Regions from separate parts of the Mesorhizobium sp. USDA 3734 genome, predicted to be linked through region 1. Evidence: predicted binding sites of a transcription regulator. Region 1 holds the regulator's gene; the other holds the start of a gene.
The links. Region 1 encodes HrcA, which represses chaperone genes, less so after heat shock. Its sites were predicted from a motif close to GTTAGCACTCNCNNNNNGNGAGTGCTAAC; they were not measured.
Positions count from the first base shown of each region.

Region 2: a site for HrcA is predicted at 4,355-4,383, ahead of groES (co-chaperone GroES). Genes of this name have one in related genera too.

Region 1 covers NZ_JBWCCW010000001.1:6,713,204-6,722,637, reverse strand. Annotated here, with positions in the region: gene cysK (cysteine synthase A) at 1-135, opposite strand, end outside; gene ACZ89F_RS32135 (LysE family translocator) at 316-933, opposite strand; gene ACZ89F_RS32130 (PQQ-dependent sugar dehydrogenase) at 1,049-2,401, opposite strand; gene ACZ89F_RS32125 (hypothetical protein) at 2,499-2,696, opposite strand; gene hrcA (heat-inducible transcriptional repressor HrcA) at 2,874-3,956, opposite strand; gene rph (ribonuclease PH) at 4,155-4,871, shown strand; gene ACZ89F_RS32110 (VOC family protein) at 4,882-5,292, shown strand; gene rdgB (RdgB/HAM1 family non-canonical purine NTP pyrophosphatase) at 5,292-5,939, shown strand; gene hemW (radical SAM family heme chaperone HemW) at 5,936-7,099, shown strand; gene ACZ89F_RS32095 (EamA family transporter) at 7,502-7,939, shown strand; gene ACZ89F_RS32090 (hypothetical protein) at 8,013-8,192, opposite strand; gene rsmI (16S rRNA (cytidine(1402)-2'-O)-methyltransferase) at 8,340-9,251, shown strand; gene ACZ89F_RS32080 (YraN family protein) at 9,244-9,434, shown strand, end outside.
Region 2 covers NZ_JBWCCW010000001.1:5,472,935-5,482,368, reverse strand. Annotated here, with positions in the region: gene ACZ89F_RS26340 (hypothetical protein) at 1-536, opposite strand, end outside; gene ACZ89F_RS26335 (sulfite exporter TauE/SafE family protein) at 1,391-2,161, opposite strand; gene groL (chaperonin GroEL) at 2,284-3,948, opposite strand; gene groES (co-chaperone GroES) at 4,008-4,304, opposite strand; gene ACZ89F_RS26320 (transposase) at 6,037-6,711, shown strand; partial or broken gene ACZ89F_RS26315 (3'(2'),5'-bisphosphate nucleotidase CysQ) at 6,810-6,914, opposite strand; gene cysN (sulfate adenylyltransferase subunit CysN) at 6,932-8,869, opposite strand; gene cysD (sulfate adenylyltransferase subunit CysD) at 8,872-9,434, opposite strand, start outside.

The sequences.
Region 1 (9,434 bases):
GAGATTGGCGACGATGCCCTTTTCCTTGGCGAATTTGTCGAGCCGCACCAAGGGCGTGTCGCCGATCGTGTCGGTGATGGAATCGTAGACGCGGCCGCGACCGGGCACGCGGGCTGATGTGACAGGCTTGTTCATTGGTTTCGCTCCCAGAATTTCAGGCAAGTGGAATTGCAGCCGGCAAGATAGGGCTTTCAGCCGCGCAACATAAGCTGTCGGCCGAAAATATCCGAGTGGGGCCTGTGTCGAAAACGCCTTCCTCCCGGAAAAGCATTTCCCGCAAAGGCCTGTTTGCGAAATGCTTTGGCCGAGGGCCCTCTATTGGCGGGCGGCAATCGCTGCGGCAGCACCGACCATGAAGCCGGCGGCGGTGCGGTTGAGTGCCTTGAGCGCGCTTGGTGATTTCAGGAACCAGCGCGCCTTGGCGGCCAGCGCCAGATACGGCACCAGCACCACCAACAGCACGACGACAGTCAGCGCGACGAGAATGCCATAGTCGGCCAGCGTGATGGTCTTCAGGTCGACGATGGTCGGCGTGATCGCGAGGTAGAAGATCATCGTCTTCGGATTGCCGAGCGTGACGGTGAGGCCGGCGGCGAAGCTCGACAGCAGCCCGCCTTTGCCCTTCCTCGCCTCGACGGTCTCGGGCGTGATGCCGCTGTTCCAGAACCGCCAGCCGAGAAAGGCAAGATAGGCGACGCCAAGCCATTTGATGGCGAGAAAGACCATGCCGAAACTCTGCGCGACGAAGGCGAGGCCAAGCACCACCGCGGTCAGATAAGTGATGTCGCCAACCATCAGGCCAAACGACATCGCCAGCGACGAGCGGAAGCCGGAGCCGAGCGCACGCGCGACAAGCGCGGTGATGCCGGGACCAGGAATGGCGGCGGCAATGCCGAGAGCGGCACTGTAGGCGAGAAATCCGGTGAGGGTCATGGTTGCGGCCTTGCGCCCGGCGCTGTTGTGACAGTCCCCTATCGCACAAAGTCCGCCAGGCGTGAATTCCCTGGCGCCGGATTCGATTGCACCACGCCGATGCGCGGATTTGCGCTCAGGAGCGACCGCTGCCATGGGTGACGCGCCAGATGGTGCCGTTGCCGTCCTCGGTGATAACAAGCGCGCCGTCGTTCGCCACCGCCACGCCGACCGGTCGGCCCCAGACCTCGCCGTTGGAGACGACGAAGCCGGTCATGAAATCCTCATATTCGCCGGTCGGCTTGCCATCCTTGAACAGCAATCTCACCACCTTGTAGCCGGTCCTGTTGCCGCGATTCCATGAACCATGCAGAGCGACGAAGGCGTCGCCGTTGTATTCGGCCGGAAAGCTCTTGCCCTCGTAGAAGGTGATGTTGAGCGGCGCCGAATGCGCCTGCATCAGCACATCGGGAATATCAATCTTGCCGGCAAGGTCGGGGCGCTCGCCCTTGTGGCGCGGATCCTCGTTGTTGCCGATATAGTACCAGGGCCAGCCATAGAAGGCGCCGTCCTTGACCACTGTTGCATATTCGGACGGCACGTTGTCGCCGAGCCCATCGCGCTCATTGACGACACACCATAGCGCGCCGGTCGCCGGTTGCACGGTCATGCCCGAGCAGTTGCGCAGGCCGGTGGCGACGATGCGTCCGTTCTTGCCGTCGGGGTCGAAGGCCAGCACGTCGGCGCGGCCATCTTCAGGGCCCCATGTGGCGCCGAGCGGCTTCGACTTCGCCCAGGCGTCGAGGCCGCCCTCCGGTTCCTTGCTCATATCCTCGGCGACATTCGATCCCGAGCCGACCGACAGATAAAGCGTCTTGCCGTCTGGCGAAAAAGCGATGTCGCGCGTCCAGTGATGACTGGCGGGGATGTTGTCGATGATGGTTTCCGGATCGCCTGATGCCTTCAGGTCACCCTTGCGGTAGGCAAAGCGCACGACGCTGTCGCTGTTGGCGACATAGACCCATTGCGGATCATTGCCCGGCGGATAGAAGGCGATGCCATAGGGCTGGTTGAGGTTGCCGGCAAAGATGCCGTCCTGCGCCGGCTTCGCGCTGTCCTCGGCGAGGCGGTAGACGCGAATCTGGTTGGCCTCACTGTCGGCGACGAACAGGTCGCCATTCGGCGCCACGCGCACGACGCGCGGATTGTCGATGCCCGACGCGATCAATTCGGCCGAAAAGCCCTGCGGCAGCTTGGGCTTGGCATCCGCCGGCCGTTCCGCCAAGCCGGCACTGTTCGAGGCGGATTTGGTGACATAGGGCTTCGGCAGATCGTTCGGCCTGATCACGCGGCGCACCCCCGGCCTGTCGGCGCGCCAGTCACCGAAGGCGGCCGCGCCCTTCAGCACGGGCTCGTCCGCCTGCTGGGCGAATGCCGTTGTGGTGACAAACAGGGCGGCGGAAATAGCCAGACCGGCGAAACGGATCATCCTGTCCTCCCATATTGGCCGTGAAGACAGGAACGAGCGGTTTCGTCGATCGTTCCGCGCCACACGATGAGTTGAAGGAAGGCCCCGATTCCCGGGTTCAGGTTCCGGCGGCGTAGAAATCGTCGTCGAGGCGTTTTTCCAGCTCGACGAGGTCGGCCGGCAGCGGCAGGCCCATGGCGCGCATTTCCCGCAGCTTTTCGCGCAACTGTTCCTGGATTTCGTGCTGGTCTTCCGGCTGGTTGACCATCTCCTCCAGCAGCAGGCTGATCCGGGCCTTGAATTCTTCGAGCGCCATTCTTTTTCTCCTGCTCAGCCTAGGTTGGACTTGGACCAGGTGCGTTGAGATTCATGTCAGGCCGCGCCGAAAAGGGTGGTTTCCGAGAACCGGAGCGGAGCGTACTTTTCGTACGTGAGCACCGGAAGCGCAAGAAGCCACCATTTGCAGGCCGGCATCACCTGAATATCAATGCACCTAACGTAGCATGCGCGATATCAGCTGCGCGGTGTAATCCACCATCGGCACAATGCGCGCGTAGTTCAACCGTGTGGGGCCGATGACGCCGAGCGCGCCGACGACGCGGGCGTCCTTGTCGCGATAGGGGGCGACCACCAGCGACGAGCCCGACAGCGAGAACAGCTTGTTTTCCGAGCCGATGAAGATGCGCACGCCCGAGCCTTCCTCGGCGAGGTCGAGCAGCTGGATCAGCCCGTCCTGCGTCTCCATGTCCTCGAACAGATGGCGCAACAGTTCGATGTCTGCCTGGGCGGTGACGTTTTCGAGCAGATTGGCGCGGCCGCGCACGATGAGCCGCGCCGGCAGGCCGCTGTCGGCGCCGGCCCACACCGCCAGCCCCTTTTCGACCAGGTCCTGCGACAGCGTGTCGAGCGCGGCCCTGGTCTCTTCCTTGATGCGGGCGATCTCGATCCGCGCCTCGGCCAGTGTGCGGCCGCGAATATGGGCATTGAGGAAGTTCGAGGCCTCGTGCAGTTGCGAGACGGTGATGCCGGCGGGCAGTTCGACGACGCGGTTTTCGACGTCGCCATTCTGCGACACCAGCACCGCCAGCGCCTTGGTCGGCTCAAGCTGGATGAATTCGATGTGCTTCAACGCTACCTCGTTCTTGGCGGCGAGCACCAGGCCGGCGCCGCGCGACATGCCCGACAGCATCTGGCTGGCCTCGGTGAGCATGTGTTCCAGCGTCGCGCCGGAGCCCGACGCCCGCACCTGTGCCTCGATGGCGCGGCGCTCCTCGTCGGAAAGGTCGCCTAGCTCCATGAAGGCATCGACGAAGAAACGCAGGCCGGCCTGCGTCGGCAGCCGGCCGGCCGAGATGTGCGGCGCGTAGATCAGGCCGAGATGCTCGAGGTCGCTCATCACGTTGCGGATGGTCGCCGGCGACAGCGAGGACGGCAGGATGCGCGACAGGCTGCGCGAACCGACCGGTTCACCATCCTTGAGGTAGGAATCGACGATGCGCCGGAAGATGTCGCGGGAACGCATGTCGAGCGACTGAAGCGCGGGCGACTGCGAACTCGGATCGACTGCCTTGGTCATACGGCCAAAAACCTCCGGCCCAAGGATATAGACTTCACTACGGCCCGCGCAACCCGGTGTCTGTGCCAGATCACCCGGTGTCTTTGTGAGATCACCCGGTGTCTGTGTTAGATCGCCCGGCCATTTTCCTTTGCGCCACACGCTCCATGTGGTTACAAGCCGGCCAAGATTCCGAAAAATGACAAGAAAGCAGCCAGAATGCGCCCCTCCAAACGTCAATTCGACGAAATGCGTGCCATCTCCTTCGAGCGTGGCGTCTCCAAGCATGCCGAAGGCTCATGCCTGGTGAAGTTCGGCGACACGCATGTCCTGTGCACGGCCAGCCTTGAGGAAAAAGTGCCGGGCTGGATGCGCAATTCCGGCAAAGGCTGGGTGACGGCGGAATACGGCATGCTGCCGCGCTCGACCGGCGAGCGCATGCGCCGCGAGGCTTCGGCCGGCAAGCAGGGCGGCCGCACGCTGGAAATCCAGCGGCTGATCGGTCGCTCCTTGCGCGCCGTGGTCGACCTGCAGGCGCTGGGCGAGCAGCAGATCACCGTCGACTGCGACGTCATCCAGGCCGATGGCGGCACCCGCACCGCCTCGATCACCGGCGGCTGGGTGGCGCTGTATGACTGCCTGCGCTGGATGGAAGCGCGCCAGATGGCCAGCGTCGCCAAGGTGCTGAAAGACCACGTCGCGGCGATCTCCTGCGGCATCCATGACGGCCAGCCGGTCATCGATCTCGATTATGTCGAGGATTCCGCGGCCGGCACCGACGCCAACTTCGTCATGACCGGCAAGGGCGGCATCGTCGAAATCCAGGGCACCGCCGAGGGCGAGCCTTTTTCGGAAGAGCAGTTCGCGGAATTGATGGGCCTGGCCAAGAAAGGCATCCAGAGGCTGGTGAGCTTGCAGCAGATGGCTGTGGCTTGACGGTTTTCTGGTGATCCCCTCCGCCATCCTGGAATCGGCCCTCTACGTCACCGATCTGGCGGCGGCGGAAGAATTCTATGTCGGCATCCTCGGCCTCGACCTGCTCGGCAAGGTTGACGGCCGGCACCTCTTCTTCCGCTGCGGGCCGGGCGTGCTGCTCGTCTTCAACGCCGAGGCGACGAAAGTACCGCCGGCGCCCGACGCCAGGCTGCCGGTGCCGCCGCACGGCGCTGTCGGCGAGGGCCATCTCTGCTTTGCGGCCAGCGCCGACGAAATCGCCGGCTGGAAAGCGCATCTCGAAGCGAAGAAGATCGCTATCGAAAGCGAATTCGAGTGGCCGCAGGGCGGCCGTTCGATCTATATACGCGACCCCTCGGGCAATTCGATCGAATTCGCCGAGCCACGAATCTGGGGCCTTTGATGCATTCTCTTGATGGCAAGAAGATCGTCGTCGCCAGCCACAATGAAGGCAAGCTGCGTGAATTCGCCGACCTGATGGGGCCGTTCGGCTTCGAAGCGAAATCGGCCAAGGCGTATGACCTGCCGGAGCCGGATGAGACCGGCACCACCTTCGAGGAGAACGCCTACATCAAGGCGCTCGCCGCCAGCAAGGCGACCGGCCTGCCGGCGCTGTCGGACGATTCCGGCCTGTGCGTCGACGCGCTTGATGGCGCGCCCGGCGTCTACACCGCCAACTGGGCCGAAACCCCTGAGGGGACGCGCGACTTCGGCATGGCCATGCAGCGCACCGAAGTGGCGCTGCAGGAAGTCGGCGCCGCCTTGCCACAACAGCGCAAGGGCCGCTTCGTCGCCGTCATCTGCCTGGCGTTTCCTGACGGCGAGGCGGAATATTATCGCGGCGAGGCCGAAGGCACGCTGGTCTGGCCGCCGCGCGGCGAGCTCGGCTTCGGCTATGATCCGGTGTTTTTGCCCGATGGCTTCGAAAAAACCTTCGGCGAGATGAGCGCCGAGGAAAAGCATGGCTGGAAGCCCGGCCAGCCGACGGCGCTGTCGCACCGCGCCCGTGCCTTCCAGAAATTCGCCAAGGCGAGATTGGGCTCGACATGAGCATGCTGCTCGACCGGACGCCTGGCTTCGGCGTCTATGTCCATTGGCCGTTCTGCGCGGCCAAGTGCCCCTATTGCGACTTCAACAGCCATGTCCGCCACCAGCCGGTCGACCAGGATCGTTTCGCCAGCGCCTTCGAGGCGGAGCTTGCAACGATGCGCGAGCGCACCGGACCGCGCGAGGTGACCAGCATTTTTCTCGGCGGCGGCACGCCGTCGCTGATGAAGCCGGAAACGGTGGCCAGGGTTCTGGACGCGGTGGCGAAGAACTGGATGGTGCCTGACGGCATAGAGGTGACGCTGGAGGCCAATCCGTCCTCGGTCGAGGCCGAACGCTTTCGCGGCTACCGGGCAGCCGGCGTCAATCGCGTGTCGCTCGGCGTGCAGGCGCTGAACGACAAGGATTTGCGCTTCCTCGGCCGGCTGCACAACGTTGAAGAGGCACTGCACGCCATCGGGCTGGCGCGGGAAATATTCCCAAGGCTCTCCTTTGATCTCATCTACGCCCGGCCAGGCCAGACGCCGGAGGCTTGGGCATCGGAGCTGGAACAGGCGATCGGCCATGCGGCCGACCATCTGTCGCTCTATCAGCTGACCATCGAGGAAGGCACGCCCTTCCATGCGCTGCATGCGGCGAAGAAATTCATCATTCCCGACAATGACCACGCCGCCGACCTCTATGCGCTGACGCAAGAGATCACATCGGCGCATGGTCTGCCGGCCTATGAGATTTCCAACCACGCAAGGCCGGGCGCCGAGAGCCGGCACAATCTGACCTACTGGCGATATGGCGAATATGTCGGCGTCGGCCCCGGCGCGCATGGCCGCTTCGTCGAGAATGGCCGTCGCACGGTGACGATCGCCGAGCGGATGCCGGAAACCTGGGCCAACCTGGTCGAGGCCAAGGGTCATGGCGTCACCGGCGGCGAAATCCTGACGCGCTCGGAAGAGGCTGACGAGTTCCTGCTGATGGGCCTGCGGCTGGCCGAAGGCATCGACCTCTCCCGTTACGAAGCGTTCTCCGGGCGCGGTCTGTCGAGCGCACGGCTGTCGATGCTGCAGGGCGAGGGTCTGGTAGCGCCGATCGGCAATACCCGGCTGCGCGCCACGCCCGCCGGCATGATCGTGCTCGACGCCGTGGTGGCCGATCTGGCGCGGTAGCAAAGCGGACCTTGCTGCTCCAAGACGCCTCCCTGCTTTCGTCATCCACGGGCGGAGCGACGCGAAGCGGAGCGCAGACCCGAGGATCCATGCCGCGACGGCTGCCGAGGGGAGTCACGGTCCAGAATGTGCATGCCTGCTCTGCCACTTGTCCCGTTCAAACAATTGATTTCGTTGCCGGCGCACCTTCTCTACCCAAGCCTTCCAAATTCTGCACCGCAGCGAAATTCAGAAGTCACGGAATGGATCCTCGGGTCTTCGCGACGTCACTTCGCTCCTGCTCCGCCCGTGGATGACGAAGGTGGGAATGCCGCGCCCGATCTCCAAACTTGAGGATTGCACTTCTGAAGGCACGCGTTTCACGGTATCTCGGTTGAGACGCCATCCACGAAGGCTACCCGCATGAACCTGACCGTCTCCTCCTGGCAATTCTGGGCACTGCTGTCGGCTGCATTCGCGGCGTTGACGGCGATTTTCGCCAAGGTCGGCATCGAGAACATCAATTCCGATTTCGCCACATTCATCCGCACGGTCATCATCCTGATCGTGCTTGGTGCGATCCTGCTTGCCAGCGGCCAGTTCCAGTCGCCGGCTACGATCACGGGAAAGACCTGGGCTTTCCTCGGCCTGTCCGGCCTGGCCACCGGCGCCTCATGGCTCTGCTATTTTCGCGCCCTGAAGATCGGCAATGCGGCGCAGGTGGCGCCGATCGACAAGCTAAGCGTCGTGCTTGTGGCGGTGTTTGGCGCGGTCTTTCTCGGCGAGCGGCTCACCGGCGCGAACTGGCTTGGCGTCGCTCTTATCGCGGCGGGCGCGGTGCTGGTCGCCTATCGGGGGTAGCGGCACGGCATTGCCAGCGCTTTTTGTTTCAAGACGGGTGATGAAGATATCGAAGCGATTGGGCATCGTCCGGTCAGTGCTCCGTCGTGCTGTCGGGTTTGTTGTCGGAAAGCCTGACATTCGTAGGCAAGGCGGCCTGCTTGGTCAGGCTGGCGTCGGTCTTGGCAGGCAAGCGCTTGTCCCTGCGTACGGCAACGCGGTTGCGGTCGGCATAATAGGGCTCGAAAGCGTCCTGTATCTTCAGGCTATCCATCCTGTCCTCCTCGGGAATCAGGGGGTAAATCTGCCGTAGCCGGTTTCGTTCCCTACTGTGGCAAAGGAATGGCGGGGGAGACGTAACGTCAGCTTTTGCAAGCCGACGTCAGCCGTGCCAAACAGGTTCTGAATGGAGAAGGCATCAGTGACCGGCGAGACGGGCAAGCGCAGCTATGTGGTCGGTCAGACCGAGATCGCGGCCCGGCCGCTCGAGCCGGCGCTCTATCTGGTGGCGACGCCGATCGGCAATCTGGCCGACATCACGCTGCGCGCGCTGGAGACGCTGGCCGCCGCCGACATCGTCGCTTGCGAGGACACGCGGGTGTCGCGCGTGCTGCTCGACCGCTACGGCATCCGTCGCCGCACCACGGCCTATCACGAGCACAATGCCGGCGAGGCCGGGCCGAAGCTGATCGCGGCGCTCCAGGCCGGACAGAGCGTGGCGCTGATCTCCGATGCCGGCACGCCGCTGGTCTCCGATCCCGGCTACCGGCTGGTCGGCGAGGCGCTCGACCACGGCATTCGCGTCGTACCCATCCCCGGCCCGTCGGCGCCGCTCGCCGCGCTGACGGCATCCGGCCTGCCCTCCGATGCCTTCATGTTCGCCGGATTTTTGCCGGTGAAGGTCGGACAGCGGCTGACGCGGCTGGAGGCACTGAAGGCCGTGCCGGCGACATTGATCTTCTTCGAATCGCCGCGCCGGCTGGCCGACTCGCTTGTCGCCATGGTCGAAGCGCTGGGCGGCGAGCGAAAAGCGGCGATCGGCAGGGAACTGACCAAAACCTTCGAAGAGATGCGCACCGGCACGCTGCAGGCGCTGGCCGACCACTATGCAGCGGCCGATACGCCGAAGGGCGAGATCGTCGTCTGCATCGGTCCGGCCGAGGCCAAGGCCGACGAGCCTGAAGACATCGACCGCCTGCTGCTGTCGCTTGCCGCCGAGATGCCGGCCTCCAAGGCGGCGGCGGAAGCCGCGAAGATGACCGGCGGCCAGAAACAGGCGCTCTATCGGCGGCTGCTCGAACTCAGGGATGCTTCCGGAGAGGGCGGTGGCTGAGCGCCCGAGCGCCAGCCGCCAGAAAGCCTACCGGCGCGGCCATCGCGGCGAATGGCTGGCGGCGGCAGCGTTGATGCTGAAGGGCTACCGGATTCTGGCGCGTCGCCATCGCACGCGCTTCGGCGAGATCGACCTGATCGCGCGGCGCGGCGACCTTGTGCTGTTCGTCGAGGTCAAGGCGCG
Region 2 (9,434 bases), 1.2 Mb from region 1:
GCGCAGTCCTTCCTATAGCCCTCGGCATCTCTATCCAACGCCTCGTCGGAAAGCCGACCAACAATGCCCTTCTTGTTGTTTTGACGCAGATAGTCACTGAAGCTCCTAAGAGCAGTTACAATCCTCCCGCCGCTACGTATCCGGGCTTCGTTTCTATACTCTTTGATGAGAGCCGCGTCTTGGGGATACGGACTATTAGCGCGGATCCGCACTACGCCCCCCGTCGAGAGGTGACCAATCGCCGCAAAGAGTTTTGCGGAGTCACCCTTTCCGATGAACTCGCGCGCATCCTTGACCAGCGACTGCTTATCGAGCCGATCCTTAATGGGATCTTTATTCTTGGCGAAGAGCCAGTGGCCAAAGCTCACAAGAACACCTACATAGGAGTTGACGGTTTTCTCGGCGGCATTAGCCTTGATGAGCGCCTCCTCAAACCCCAAAATAAGCGGAGGATCCTCGGGATGAAGAGGGAGCTTGCTGAGCCTTTTCAAAAGTCGACTTGACTGACTCGGCTGCGGCGCCGAGCCGGCCGGCATTGCTCCACCACCTCCGCCTGAATTGGCGATCTCACTCAGTTGCCGCTCAAAGGCCGCCGTACCTGCGGACGGAGCCGCCGGTGAGCTCCCTTGCAGGCCGGCCCTGTTCGATTGTCCGCGTACCCGCTTGGTCGAGGTTAAATCCATCCGTCGTCACTTTCAGTAATATAAGCCCGTTTGAAGCTGGGCTTGCATCTGCCATAGAGCTGTCGAGAACCTGACGACAACATGCCCGCTAAGGCCGCATGGTGCACGCGCCTAGATGCCGTAATGGCCGGTTTCCCGAGCTTTGCCAGGTTGGGTGGCTGTCCCTCAGAATGAAGGTGTTGAACCGGAGTCCGAGCGATCGGCTCCAGCGTTATGAGAGGAACAGCCATTGGATGCCATGTGGGAATCGATGTCTCCCTGGAAGAAAGCAGCCCGGTTCGCATCATGGTGCCGCCGGCCTTGCTGACACCACCGTCTCGATCGGTTCCACCGGTTTGATGTTGTGGGCGTAAGCGCGAAATACGCTCCTGCGTATTGGATTTTCCAAAGCGCATCGGCAGATCTACCAAACGGCGTAACTTTCAGCATCTCGCGATTGAGCTTGGTGAACTCGCACCACCGCCGTCCGTGCCGCAGCATCGCACCTACGAAATGCGCAAACGGAGTCTGATTCTCCCCTCAGCCCCACGGTTGTCGCCGCTCCTCAAGCCATCTGCGCTATCCCAACGTTACCAACCCGGCGGCGCCTTTTTGCGGATCCAATGTTGTGTCATGAGCGGTGGGATCAGGTTCCAGGGTGGCAAGTCGCCTCCGCCATTCATTTCGGTTACGCCGGTCATGAGGGCAGTCGGCTTGCTTAGGTCAGACTAATCCAGTTGTTGGGCGGTTTGGAACAAAGCGAGCAGCATAATCAGGCAGCCGACGAGCCGCAAAAGCGTCCGCTCGGCGATCGCCTTGAGCATCCATCCGGCAAGCGGGGCGGCGACTATGCCGCCCACGATCAGCCCCAGCACCGAGCTTGCATGTGTCGACAGCGCCCCCGCTTCCTGCCAGTGCCCGGTGACGAGCGCGACGATGAAGGCGATGGACACCGCAAGCGTGATCAGGAACTCGGCCGCATTGACAGTACCGATCACGTAGCGGGGCGGCGCGCCGGCCCCGAGCAGCCCGGTCACGACCATCGGACCCCATCCGCCGCCGCCTGCCGCGTCGAGGAAGCCGCCGATGGTGCCCAGCGGCGCCACAAGGCGGGTAGGAACCGGATTGCTGGGGATCTTCCGGAACGACCGGAGGAACAGCCAGAACCCGATCACTGCGAGATAGGTCGTGACGTAGGGCTTCACCATGTCGCCGTCGAACGAGGTCAGCACGAAGGCGCCGAGGCAGCCGCCGAGAATGCCGAACGGTACAAGCCGCCAGAACAGCTTCCAGTCGATATTGCGGTGGTAGTGGTGCGCCGTGCCGGAAGCGGCCGTGGTGAACACTTCCGCCGCGTGCACCGCGGCGGAAGCCTGCGCCGGCGGAACACCGAAGGAGAGCAGCACGGTGGAGGAGATCGCGCCATAGGCCATGCCTAGCGCGCCGTCAACCGCCTGGGCGAGGAAGCCGACTATGGCGAACAGGATGAAGTCAGTCATTGGTTTCCGTCGTGAAAGTGCAGCCGTATGTAGCCTTGTGGATCGGGCTCCGGCTTGGCTCCGCGCCAGAGAAAAGGGCGGCATCACTGCCGCCCTTCCGAGCTTGTTGAGCTGCGTGGATCTTAGAAATCCATACCACCCATGCCGCCCATTCCGCCCATACCGCCGCCGCCCATGCCGCCTGGCATGCCGCCGCCAGCCGACTCCTTCTTCGGAGCCTCCGCGATCATGGCTTCGGTGGTGACCAGCAGGCCGGCGACCGAGGCCGCGTCCTGGAGAGCCGTGCGCACGACCTTGACCGGATCGACGATACCCATGGCGATCATGTCGCCATATTCGCCGGTCTGGGCGTTGAAGCCGAACGTCGGGCCCTTGTTCTCGAGGATCTTGCCGGCAACGATCGATGCTTCCGCACCGGCGTTGGCCGCGATCTGACGGGCCGGAGCCTGCAGCGCGCGACGCACGATGGCGATGCCAGCGGTCTGGTCGGAGTTGGCGCCGACAGCCTTGATGCTCAGCGAAGCGCGCAGCAGTGCGACGCCGCCGCCGGGAACGATGCCTTCTTCGACGGCCGCGCGGGTCGCGTTGAGGGCGTCATCGACGCGGTCCTTCTTTTCCTTGACTTCGATCTCGGTCGCACCGCCGACGCGGATGACGGCAACGCCGCCCGCCAGCTTGGCGAGACGTTCCTGCAGCTTCTCCTTGTCGTAGTCCGAGGTGGTCTCCTCGATCTGCTGCTTGATCTGGGCGACGCGGCCCTGGATCTCGGCCTTCTTGCCGGCGCCGTCGACGATGGTGGTGTTCTCCTTGGAGATCGACACCTTCTTGGCGCGGCCGAGCATGTTGAGGCCGACATTCTCGAGCTTGATGCCGAGGTCTTCGGAAATGACCTGGCCACCGGTGAGGATGGCGATGTCTTCCAGCATGGCCTTGCGGCGATCACCGAAGCCCGGCGCCTTGACGGCGGCGATCTTCAGGCCGCCACGCAGCTTGTTGACGACGAGCGTGGCCAGAGCCTCGCCTTCGACGTCTTCCGAGATGATGACCAGCGGCTTCGAGGTCTGCACGACAGCCTCGAGGATCGGCAGCATGGCCTGCAGGTTGGAGAGCTTCTTCTCGTGGAGAAGGATGTAGGCGTCTTCCAGATCCGCAACCATCTTGTCGGCGTTGGTGACGAAGTAGGGCGAGAGATAGCCGCGGTCGAACTGCATGCCTTCGACGACTTCGAGTTCGGTCTCGGCGGTCTTGGCTTCCTCGACCGTGATGACGCCCTCATTGCCGACCTTCTGCATCGCTTCGGCGATCATCGAGCCGACCGAAGCATCGCCATTGCCGGCGATGGTGCCGACCTGGGCAACTTCTTCCGAGGTCTTGATCTTCTTGGCGTTCTTGATCAGCGTCGCGACGACGTCGCTAACCGCGAGGTCGATGCCGCGCTTCAGGTCCATCGGGTTCATGCCGGCGGCAACCGCCTTGTGGCCTTCCTGGACGATCGACTGCGCCAGAACGGTCGCGGTCGTGGTGCCGTCGCCGGCGATGTCGTTGGTCTTCGAAGCAACTTCGCGGACCATCTGCGCGCCCATGTTCTCGAACTTGTCCTCAAGCTCGATTTCCTTGGCGACGGTGACGCCGTCCTTGGTGATGCGCGGTGCGCCGAACGACTTGTCGATGACGACGTTGCGGCCCTTGGGGCCGAGCGTGACCTTCACTGCGTCGGCGAGGATGTTGACGCCGCGCAGCATGCGCTCACGAGCGTCGCGGGAGAATTTTACGTCCTTAACAGCCATTTTTTACTCCTGGGCATTTCGCCCTAAATTGAGATTGGATGGAGATGAATGGCGGCGTGTCAGCCGATGATGCCCATCACGTCGGCTTCCTTCATGATCAGAAGGTCTTCGCCATTGAGCTTGACTTCGGTGCCCGACCACTTGCCGAACAGGATGCGATCGCCGGCCTTGACGTCCAGCGGGACGAGCTTGCCGGCTTCGTCGCGGGCGCCGGAACCAACGGCGATGATCTCGCCTTCCTGCGGCTTTTCCTTCGCCGTGTCGGGGATGATGATCCCGCCGGCAGTCTTGGATTCGGATTCGACCCGGCGAACGACCACGCGGTCATGAAGCGGCCGGAAATTCGACTTTGCCATTTTGGGATGTCCCTGGTGCGGAGGTTGAATGTTGTCCGTTGCCGGAGCGGGTTAGCACTCACCAATGGCGAGTGCTAACGTGGCGGTCAGATAGGCTGTAGGCTCATACTAGTCAAGACGGCAAGGGGAGGGGCGAAGAGCAAAAGGTTTGGAATCGGCGCGAAAGCACAGCCCCTTCACGTTAGGGGAAGGCTCTTTCGGCACCTTTCGTGCCAGTCGTTCGTCCGGCCTAGTCTCGCCAGCGACGCCCGCCCAGTTTGGTCGGCGGGAAGTGCCTGAATGGTAGTTCGCTCTGTGAGTTTTCGGCGAAGGGCGCCGCGCGGAAGCCGAATCAAAGTTGGATCGCGCGACTATTGAAACCAGCGGCGACTTTGGTGCCTTTCGATCTTCCATGGCTTGGACCGTACGCTAAGCGCGGCCACTGGGAGCGGGGTTCCAGCTGTTTCGCGTTGATCCCTTCGCTATTAGGAGGAGGGTCAGCAACACGAGAGCGACGCTCTGAGTTTCGACCTGCAGGGGACAAACCCCTTCCAACTCGTATGGCTCTTTTGGAATGTGCGCCCTGCGGACGAGTGGCTGCACCTTGCGCAAGGTCAACTACGCCATTCCCTCCCGCCTGATCGGACATCGGCTTGGCGTCCGGCTGATCGACGATCGTCGCACCGATGTCGTTCAACCCTGTCAATATGCCCAGATTGGGACCCTCTATAGGTCATGGACAATACGATTTGGATCGCGGCGCTCGCCGACATGCAGTTCAATGCGAACTGGCCTAGGGTCTCCGATGTTAGCCGCCCTTCGAAGGGACGCCTTGATTCGGTCCGAAAATCGCGGCGCTGGTCCGCCGTATCGCGACCGCGAGCAGATGTCAGTCACTCGGTTGGCTTTCGGGCTTGCTTTTAGCGACTTGTCCGCAGACCTCCCGAGTCGGGTCCCTTGGAGCGAAGGTATTCGTCCGCTTGGATTGGATCTCGGTGACATTTCCTTTTTGGAGTGTCTGATGGCGAGATCGTAGAGCGCGTACCCCTGATCCATGCCCTGAAATTGGCCGCGCTCGATGTAGGCGTGTGGAAAGTCTCGTGCCCGGTGCGGCATTGCAGCAAGATACAACGCTCGCCTCGATGGAGATACCGGCTCCACCCCGACCGGTGGGCTGGAACTACGCTCCTCATTCATTGATTGGTTCCCGGACGTGTTGCAGCTTGAGTTCCCCCAGTGATGGACAGATAGCGCTAAAGAAGCTGAAGGAACTTGTCAGGAGGCGTCTACTAGAGCTCGCGATTGCTGATATTGCGAGAACGCAATAATCAGGCTCCTCAAGTAGCTCAATTACAGACTTTTACAGCATTGGCCGCCAGATGCTTTTTGCTCCGCCCGTTCAAGTCATTTGGATGGCTCATACCGTACTTATCGAGACCAAGCTATGGGCATCCAGCCGGGCAGCCGTGTGCAGGACGCGGATCCCGCTTCCAAGATGCGGCGGGCGCGCTCTCTGTGGCCCAACAAATGCTGAACTGTGTACGCGGATGATTGGGAGACGGACGACCAGTGGCTAATTTGAAGCTAGAAAATATCCTGCTTGCTCATAGGAACCGGTCTGTTCTGGGGTGCGTCGCCAGCAGGCTTGCTCGGACGGTCGGATCCATATACCTCGGGCGACAGAGGAAGCGCCAGACGTTCAATCGTCATTTGCCGACTTCCTGCGCAGTTCTTGTCCAACAAGGAAGAAACTATGAGGCGGCAGACCCGAGCGTTCACTGTGGAGATCAGACAAAAGCGCAGTTCTCAAAAACGGAGCCGTTCCATCTGGAGTGATGTCGATCTCTCCGCAGCAATGGCTGAGACAACAAGGGAACTCAACGAGATGGAGTTGCCAAATCGTCGCCTTATTGACTCTAGTGTCGTGGCGATTGATGCTGAACAAATACACAAATCGCGAGCGGAGTACCTCATGGCAAATCCCCTGGAAGTTGAATCAGTAACTGCAACGGAATCGGCAGCCAAAGTGGAGACGCCTGAAAAGAAGAAAGCCCCACGATCGCGGAAGGCGAAGGCTGAGCCCAAGCCGCCTGCTCGGAAGAATGCCGCCAATACGCCGTCTCAGGCGGAGGAAGCACCAGCAGCGGCCGTGCGGCGGAAGATATACTCTGAAAAGGAGCGCGCCCAGATGCTCGCGCAGATCGAGAAGTCTATCAGTGGCGGCGCCACTCACAAGAGCGCCGTAAAGCAGGCCGGCATCTCGGAACAGACCTACTATCAATGGAAGAAGGCTGCGGCGCCTGCATCGGATGGTGACAATCTGAAGAACCTGGTCGCGCTTGAGGAAGAAAACAAGCGACTGAAGAGTTTGCTCGCGGAACGCCTGCGCAAGGAGAACGCGGAACTGAAGAGGAAGCTGGGGCTGTAATAACGCTGAATCGCCGATCGGAGCGGATAGTATTCTTCGCCGAGGCGCCTTTCTTTTCTTTTCTAGACGGAGGGGCTCGGTCCGGGTCCAGTCAAAATTTAGCGCTTGCCGCTGGCGATGAAATGCGGATTGGCGTAGTCCTCGTCATCGCTCTCGTTGCGCTTGCCGTAGGCCAGCGGCTCACCGTCGAGCGTGCGCGTTATGCAGCATCGCTTCGTCGTCAGATACCGCCGCCGCTATTGTATTGGTTTTCGGCAATGTCACGCTCGTTCAGCCAGAGTTCCAGGGCCTCTACCATCTCCTCGGCAGACTTGCCGAGTGTCTTGAGATGGATTTCGGGGTTTTCCGGGGCTTCATACGGCGAATCGACGCCGGTGAAATTCTTGATTTCGCCATTCAATGCCCGCGCATAGAGGCCCTTCGGATCGCGTCTGGCGCATTCCTCAAAGGGTGTGTCGACAAACACCTCGACGAATTCACCGCTGGCCATCAATTCCCTGGCCATGCGCCTTTCGGCGCTAAATGGCGAAATGAAGGAAACAATGACGATCAACCCGGCATCGGCCATCAGCCGCGCCACTTCGGCCACGCGGCGAATGTTTTCGACGCGGTCGGCGTCGGTGAAGCCAAGATCGCGATTGAGCCCGTGGCGGACATTGTCGCCATCCAGGATGTAGGTGTGGCGGCCGGTGGCGAACAGCTTCTTCTCGAAAAGATTGGCGATGGTCGACTTGCCCGACCCAGAGAGCCCGGTAAACCAGAACACTGCAGGCCGCTGGTTCTTCAGATCGGCGCGGCCGTGCTTGCCGACATCGAGCGATTGCCAGTGGATGTTCTCGGCGCGGCGCAGCGAATGCAGGATCATGCCGGCGCCGACCGTGGCGTTGGTGATGCGGTCGATCAGGATGAAGGCGCCGGTCGTGCGGTTCTCGGCGAACGTATCGAAGGCGATCGGCGCCCGCGTCGAGATGTTGCAAATGCCGACCTCGTTCATTTCCAGCGACTTGGCCGCCTCATGGGCAAAATCGTTGACGTTGACGCGGTATTTCAGGTCGGTGACGGTGGCGCTGGTCTGATCGGTCTCGGTCCGCAGGATATAGGAGCGGCCCGGCAGCAGCGCGTGCTCGTCGAACCAGACGATGTTGGCGGCGAACTGGTCGGCGACCTGCGGCCGCGCCGCCGGCGACACCAGCATGTTACCGCGCGAGACCTCGACCTCGTCGTCGAGAACTAGGGTGATGGCCTGGCCGGCGACCGCCTGGCTCAGATCGCCGCGATGCGAGACGATGCGCCTGACATGAGCGGACTTGCCGGATTTGGCGACAACGACCTCGTCGCCTGGTGAGACCAAGCCGGACGCAATCGTGCCGGCAAAACCGCGAAAATCGAGATTTGGGCGGTTCACATACTGCACCGGAAAACGGAACGGCAGTTCGACCACGGCTTCATCGACTGACACGGCTTCCAGATGTTCGATCAGCGTCGGGCCGGAATACCACGTCGTCTTATCCGAGCGGCTGGTGACGTTGTCGCCGTAACGGGCTGACATCGGGATGGGCACGATCGTCTCGAAGCCAAGCTTGTGCGAAAATTGCCGATAGTCCTCGATGATCCGTTCGAACACCGCCTTGTCGAAGCCGACGAGGTCGATCTTGTTGACGGCGAGCACAATGTGCCGGATGCCGAGCAGCGAGGCGATGATCGAGTGGCGCCTTGTCTGGCGCAGCACGCCCTGCCGGGCGTCGATCAGCACAATGGCCAGATCGGCCGTCGACGCGCCCGTCGCCATGTTGCGCGTGTATTGTTCGTGGCCGGGTGTGTCGGCAACGATGAATTTGCGTTTTGGCGTGGCGAAAAAGCGATAGGCGACATCAATGGTGATGCCCTGCTCGCGCTCGGCCTCGAGGCCATCGACCAGCAGCGCGAAGTCGACGTCGTCACCCGTCGTCCCGTGCTTGCGCGAATCACGCTCGAGCGCAGCAAGCTGGTCCTCGAAAATCTGCTTGGTGTCCGAAAGCAGGCGCCCGATCAACGTCGACTTGCCGTCGTCCACGGAACCGCAGGTCAGGAAGCGCAGCAGCGATTTTTGTTCCTGCACCGCCAGATAGTCGCGAATGCCGTCGGTGGGGGCGAGGCTCTCGGCCGTGATGTGGCGCATGCTCAGAAATACCCCTCGCGCTTCTTCTTTTCCATCGAGCCGGCTTCATCACGGTCGATCAGGCGGCCCTGCCGTTCTGAGGTGCGCGCGGTGAGCATTTCGCCAACAATGGCCTCCAGCGTGTCGGCGGCCGATTCGATCGCGCCGGTCAGCGGATAGCAGCCGAGCGTGCGGAACCGCACCAGCCGGTTCTCCACGGTCTCGCCGGGACGCAACTGCATGCGGTCGTCATCCCTCAGAATGAGCATGCCGTCACGTTCGACGACCGGCCGCTCCTTGGCGAAATAGAGCGGCACGATCGGGATGTCTTCCTGGAGAATGTACTGCCAGATATCGAGTTCGGTCCAGTTCGACAACGGAAAGACCCGGATCGATTCACCGGTCGCGACGCGGGTGTTGAATATCTTCCACATCTCCGGCCGCTGGTTCTTCGGATCCCAGACGTGCTGGGCATTGCGGAAAGAGAAGATCCGCTCCTTGGCGCGCGATTTCTCCTCGTCGCGCCGCGCCCCACCGAAGGCTGCATCGAAGCCGTATTTGTCGAGCGCCTGGCGCAGCGCCACGG